3 regions of the Lysinibacillus sp. G4S2 genome follow, and region 1 is predicted to be linked to each of the others. Evidence: riboswitches for the same ligand, from Rfam matches in the RefSeq annotation. Region 1 holds a riboswitch; each other region holds the start of a gene.
The links. Region 1 has a riboswitch for lysine ahead of QUF91_RS13575 (transporter substrate-binding domain-containing protein). Riboswitches for the same ligand answer to the same signal wherever they lie in the genome.
Positions count from the first base shown of each region.

Region 2: it holds a riboswitch for lysine, as region 1 does, so the genes downstream of both, QUF91_RS20470 (aspartate kinase) here and QUF91_RS13575 (transporter substrate-binding domain-containing protein) in region 1, are expected to answer to the same signal.
Region 3: it holds a riboswitch for lysine, as region 1 does, so the genes downstream of both, QUF91_RS01640 (amino acid permease) here and QUF91_RS13575 (transporter substrate-binding domain-containing protein) in region 1, are expected to answer to the same signal.

Region 1 covers NZ_JAUCFJ010000002.1:2,633,124-2,635,401, forward strand. Annotated here, with positions in the region: gene QUF91_RS13570 (hypothetical protein) at 1-84, opposite strand, end outside; lysine riboswitch at 601-787, shown strand; gene QUF91_RS13575 (transporter substrate-binding domain-containing protein) at 904-1,758, shown strand; gene QUF91_RS13580 (amino acid ABC transporter permease) at 1,917-2,278, shown strand, end outside.
Region 2 covers NZ_JAUCFJ010000002.1:4,025,056-4,027,333, reverse strand. Annotated here, with positions in the region: gene uvrC (excinuclease ABC subunit UvrC) at 1-755, shown strand, start outside; lysine riboswitch at 971-1,149, shown strand; gene QUF91_RS20470 (aspartate kinase) at 1,448-2,278, shown strand, end outside.
Region 3 covers NZ_JAUCFJ010000002.1:263,488-265,765, forward strand. Annotated here, with positions in the region: gene QUF91_RS01635 (CynX/NimT family MFS transporter) at 1-659, opposite strand, end outside; lysine riboswitch at 811-988, shown strand; gene QUF91_RS01640 (amino acid permease) at 1,074-2,278, shown strand, end outside.

The DNA.
Region 1 (2,278 bases):
AGCGACGGATAGAAAAGCTAGAGCGACGGAAAGAAGAGCCAGAGCGACGGATAAAGCAAACGAAGCGACGGATAGGTTCCCCAAACCTTTACGATATGCTTCAGTAAAAAAAAATTATAGTGCAAAGGATATTATCATTACTGATTAATAGTATCTTTTGGATTACAAAATACTAGTTGAGTATTAAATATTTGCGGATTTACTAATAAATAAAATAAATAAAACAGGCGTGTTGATTAGGAGAATAGGTTTATTATTGAGCGATAAAAGGATTTTTTTGTTGCTATTTTGCTTATGCGTTACTATTTTACTATTTTAACTGATTGTAGCTTAGGGCTACTCAACTCCCACAGGAAAGCTAGTAGTCCGTAGCGGAAATTAACCTCTTCTAATTAATTAGAATGTATAATAATGGTTAATCAACGCAACTGAAAAAAACGATTGTCACCTTGGCAATTGTGCGAATGTAATGGATTTAATAAGGTTAAAAACCTAATATTGTAAACAGTCAGAATAATAATAAAATTATCTTGACGATTAACTTACTTTTATTGTAGTATCTATATATCAATTAAATAAACAAACCTCACATTTGTTCTATAGTGAGGTAGAGGCGCGGTATTTATTAGTTCATTGTTGAGTAAAAGCAAGCGAAGACGCAATGGAGAAGGAACTATCGCCGAAGTATAAAAGGAGCTCGTACTTTTATGCTGGGTCTGCAGTGAATAAGTGCAGGACTGTCCTAGTAAATTTCTTTCCAGGTTTACTAGGTTGTGCTATCTCGTAACATGGAAATTATAGTGAGGATTTGGGCAACTATCAATTAAAGGTAAACCTAAGTTCAATGCTTAGGTCTTTTTTTGTATAGTTGTCTTATTTTTTAACAGAAAAGGGGAGTTTTACATGAAAAGGAAATGGTTGTTATTAATGCTATCTGTAATGACTGTAATTGTGTTGGCCGCTTGTGGCGCTAAAGACAAAAAGAATGAGGCAACAGGTGATGCTGGTGCCGATAAAGGTGGAGGTGGTGAATTCCGTGTTGGGATGGAAGCGGGCTATGCTCCATTTAACTGGACGCAGCAAGATGATGCAAATGGCGCAGTAAAAATTGCCGATAATGCTGAATATGCAGGCGGCTATGATGTGCAAATGGCGAAAAAAATCGCTGAAGGCTTAGGAAAAGAATTAGTAATTGTGAAAATGGAGTGGGATGGTTTAGTACCAGCACTGCAATCAAATAAAATTGATGCAATCGTTGCTGGAATGTCACCTACTGATGAGCGTAAGCAAACAATTGATTTCACTGAAAACTACTATACTTCTGATTTTGTTATGGTCATTAAAAAAGGTAGCAAGTATGAAAAGGCAAAATCAATCCAAGATTTTTCAGGAGCTAAAATCACATCTCAATTAAATACATCTAACTATAATGTGATTGATCAGATTAAAGATGTACAAAAAGAAACAGCGATGGATAGTTTCCCAGCAATGCGTGTAGCATTAGAGGCTGGAAAAATTGACGGCTATGTAGCTGAGCGTCCAGAAGGGATTTCCGCTGCTGCAGCGAACGATAAATTCACATATGTAAAGTTTGAAAAAGGATTCAAAACAGATATTTCAAACACATCTATTGCAGTTGGTTTACGTAAAGATGATGCAAATATGGAAAAAATCAATGAAATCCTAAAAGGTATTTCTGAAGATGATCGCCAAAAAATTATGGAAGAAGCAATTCAAAAACAACCAGCAGCACAATAATATAAATGCACGGGCTGCCTGACAGTCCGTGCATTATCATAAGAATCTCTTAAAATAATGATAATGTCATAGCTAAAAGTTTCATAAACTAAAAGAAACAAATGCTCCAATAGAATACTGGAACGAGCAAGCAACACGACGTTGTTAGGAGGAACATCATGAGTCTTGAATGGATTATTTCTATTGTTGAGAACAACTGGCAAATGTTTTTACGAGGTGCGTATTATACATTACTTATTTCAATTAGTAGTACAATTATTGGTGCACTTATCGGATTTTTCATTGGAATTATGCATACCATCAAGGTTCGTAAAAAGGGTGTAAAATTCTATAGTTTAAAGCTCTTTAATTTTTTACTAACATGCTATGTCGAATTCTTCCGTGGTACACCAATGATTGTACAAGCAATGGTTGTATTTTACGGATTAGATATAGCATTTGGCATTGATATGCATTTTATTACAGCAGGTATTTTGGTCGTGTCACTAAACACAGGTGCTTATATGGCGGAAATTGTGCG
Region 2 (2,278 bases), 1.4 Mb from region 1:
TTGCTGTAGCAGCAAAGTTCCAGCTTATTGAACGTCAGGAAGAACGAACGATAGGAGCGTGTGAGGCACTAGGTGAAGCTATGGGTATTTCTACACCTTTACGGATAGAAGCTTTCGATAATAGTCATATGCATGGAACAGATGCTGTATCTGCAATGGTTGTATTTATCGATGGGAAGCCATCAAAGAAGGAGTATCGAAAATACAAAACACGCACAGCTGCCAAGCACGATGATTATGGGGCAATGCAAGAAGTAATACGTCGTCGGTATACACGAGTATTAAAGGAAGGTCTACCTTTGCCAGATTTAGTACTAATCGATGGTGGGAAGGGGCAGATGGAAGTTGCGCGCGAAGTATTAGAAGATGAACTCGGCCTAGTCATTCCAATTGCTGGATTAGCAAAAGATGACAAGCATAATACGTCACAGCTTTTATTTGGTGACCCACCTGAAGTAATTGAGTTAAAGCGCACAAGTGATGGATTTTATTTACTGCAACGAATTCAAGACGAAGTACACCGCTTCGCCATTACCTTCTTACGACAGCAGCACGAGAAGCATGCCATTCAATCTGTTCTCGATCATATAGAGGGCATTGGTCCAAAGCGAAAACAGCAATTACTTAAGCATTTTGGCTCTGTCAAAAAAATTCGTGAGGCAAGTGAGTTGGCGTTACAGGAAGCCGGTATGCCTGCTAATCTAGCTAGCAATATTTACGCCTATTTTCATTCTGCAGAAAACACCCACCTCTGAAGGAATGAATTGCGCGGGCACAATTCAAAATCCGGACGCAATTACGCCAAGGCGAGTTGATTTTCAATAAGAGACATTGTCAAAGGATTAGACGTATGCTAAGGTTGTATATAACATTGCTCCTTAATATAGCAATGTTATGTACGGAGCCTTAGTTTTTTGTAGTTTCTATTTATCCATAAACTATAAGGTTCAATTAAATACATTCACTATTTAGTGATGATAGAGGTGCAAGGTTCAAGAGTAGTACATTCGAGGACGAACAAGTCCAGTGAAAATGTACAAAAGGGGAGCTTGCCGAAGTGGAGCATCGTTGTTTCCGATGCTGTGCTGGTTTTACATTTAAGAGATGTAAGACTGTCGATTCTAATCGTTTCGGAGAGCTATCACACATGCGCAAGTTACTTTTATTGTACATGTTATAGGCAGCTTTCACGTTATGTGAGAGCTGCCTTTTTAGCTTTCTGAAGATAACAAGTTATTCCGATAAAGGGATGATGTCAAAAGATTTTTCTGTATGATTGTGGGCCATAAACCATGCTCAACGGAGTAGCCCCCGAGAGCAAAGATACATGCGGAGAGCGTTCTCCGTGAGTGGAATGTACAGTCAAGTACATATTTGGGTGAGGAGCCGCAAAAGTAAGCTACTTTATAATCAGCGAAATGATTAAAAACGAAGGAGAATGGTAAAGATGGCGAGAATTGTGATGAAATTTGGTAGTGCTGCATTAGCATCGACAGAGCACATTCAAAATGTTGCGAAAAGGGCGCTAGCTGAAAGAGAAAGAGGGTATGATGTTGTCGTTGTAACAGCGGCGATGGCGAATATGACGAAAGAATTAGCAAAGATGGCTCGTGATCTATCAGATAATGCGTCTAAGCGTGAACTAGATGTATTACTTTCGACAAGCTCACAACTATCAAGTGCGTTAGTGGCAATTGCTTTGCAGGAAGAAGGATACAGTGCAGTGTCATTAACAGGATGGCAAGCGGGTATTCAAACGGATGATATGCATGGTAATGCACGTATAGATTATCTTGATGTAAGTCGTATTGAGGAACACTTTGCACAAGGACAAATTGTTGTAATTACTGGGGTACAAGGCATCAATTATTCACAGAATATTACGACGCTTGGTAAAGGTGGAGCGGAAACGACGGCTGTAGCTATTGCGGCAGCGTTGGAGGCAGAGCGCGTAGATATTTACACAAATGTGGATGGTGTCTATACAGCTGATCCAAGTCATGTAGCTAGAGCACAAAAGCTAAAAGAAATTTCCTATGACGAGATGCTAGAGCTATCAAATTTAGGATCACGAATTTTACATCCGCGAGCTGTAGAGTTAGCAAAGAAGTTTCAAATGCCAGTTATTATTCGGTCGAGTGTAATCGATACAGTAGGAACTTTATTGAAGGAGGAAGTTGAGATGGAGAAAAATTTAATTGTACGTGGTGTTGCCTATGAGTCAGATGTTATTCGTTTAACAGTTGGTTATGATGCTTATTCTGATGCTTCGTTAGCA
Region 3 (2,278 bases), 2.4 Mb from region 1:
CGTTCTTTCGTAGTCTTAAAAGGCGGTTCAGGCTTATTAAATTTCAACTGTGGAATCCAAATTAAAATGGTTAACACCACAAGAACAAGCGCGATAGCTAGTGCACCTTGCCAGCCAAGTGGTGAAATGGCAATAGGATAGCTGATGCCAGCACCTAGCCCAGCTGTCAAATTCATCGACATTGTGAAAAATGCCATAAGTAAACCTACGTGATAGGGAAACTTCAATTTAAGCAATCCTGGAATAAGTACGTTACCGAATGAAATAGCTATACCCATTAGCACAGTACCAAACACGAGTAAAGCAGTTGTGCCAAGGGAACGTAGTACAATCCCTAATCCTAAAAGAATAGTTGATAAAAATAATGTTAATTCCAGCCCCAATTTACGTGCGACATTTGGGACAAATGGTGATATGATGGCGAATGCTAGTAATGGGATTGTTGTTAGAAAACCCGCTAGTACATTGGATATGCCAAGATCTTCACGGATAAAGGAAATAATAGGCCCAACAACAGTTAGCGGCATCCGTAATGTAGAGGCAATACAAATTACGCCGATAACTAGTAATAAGGTTGTTCCTCTCCAGCTAATTTTCTTGCTAGGATAAGTATTGGAATGTTCATCAGTAGTCAAATTGATCCCCCCTGTAAGAACGATTATAATTGAACTACTATACCACTTTATCAAATTATTTAAAATGGTTGAAAATTCGTAAAATACAGAACATTAATCAGGTTATTGAAATGTCAAAGGTCGTATGTTAAACTAGTACACATCATAAATTTAATAATTATATGCCTCAAGTTTGCATTGAGGTAGAGGTCGCGTTATTTAAGAGTATACTAATGGAAATGACAAGCATTAGAGAAATTAGTTGAAAGGAAATATCGCCGAAGTGTGAGGGGACTTGAAAACCTCATGCTGGGGCTGTCTCCGAAAGGAACAGAACTGTCACGTTTGGAACAACGTGTTGAGCTATCGTTTTTGAAAGAACTGAGGATTAACTTAGCCATCACTACGTTCATGTGATGGCATTTTTTTTGCCTCTTAAAGAAGGAAGGAAGCTATATCGTGAGTGAAATAAAAGTGAATCAGCTCGGCCATAAAGCGCCGAAGTTGAAAAAAGAATTAAAAAGCCGTCATATTACAATGATTTCATTAGGCGGTACAATCGGTACAGGATTGTTTTTAGCTAGTGGTGGTGCCATTGCACAAGCAGGCCCTGGCGGTGCACTGCTCGCCTATGCATTAATCGGTGTTATGGTGTACTTTTTAATGACGAGCTTAGGCGAAATGGCAGCTTATATGCCATCATCGGGCTCATTTAGTACGTATGCTACAAAATTTGTAGATCCGGCATTAGGCTTTGCACTTGGCTGGAACTACTGGTACAACTGGGCGATTACCATTGCGGCAGAAATTTCAGCTGTATCGTTAATTATGAAATATTGGTTCCCAGATAGCTCATCAGCACTTTGGACTGCTTTATTTATCGCTGTAGTTTTAATGTTCAATCTATTATCGGTAAAAAGCTACGGTGAAAGTGAATATTGGTTTGCAATGATTAAGGTTGTAACTGTAATCGTTTTTATTATCACCAGTTTCTTAATGATTTTTGGTATTATAGGTGGTCAAGCTCCTGTAGGCTTTACGAATTTCTTTATTAGTGATGGACCATTCCACGGTGGCTTCTTTGCTACATTTGGTATTTTCTTAGCAGCGGGATTCTCGTTCCAGGGGACAGAGCTACTTGGAATAACAGCAGGAGAAACGGATGATCCTGGTAAAAATATTCCGAAAGCTGTTAAGTCAGTTTTTTGGCGAATTCTGTTATTTTATATTTTAGCAATTGCTGCAATTGGGATGTTAATTCCATTTACAGACGAACGTTTGTTGTCTGAAGATATCGCTGTATCACCATTTACACTAGTATTCGACCGTTTAGGAATTGCGTTTGCTGCTTCATTGATGAATGCCGTCATTTTAACGGCTATGCTGTCAGCAGGGAATTCAGGGCTCTATGCATCTTCTCGTATGCTTTGGCAATTAGCAGTAGATGGACATGCACCAAAATTTTTCGCTAAACTAAGCCGTCGAGGTATTCCGATTTACGCATTATTGGCGACATTAGCTGTAGGTTCCTTAGCATTTTTAGCTTCATTCTTTGGTGATGGTGTAGTCTATATGTGGCTTCTAAATGCCTCTGGGATGTCTGGCTTCATTGCTTGGCTAGGAATTGCATTTAGCCATTATCGTTTCCGTCGAGCGTTCGAGGT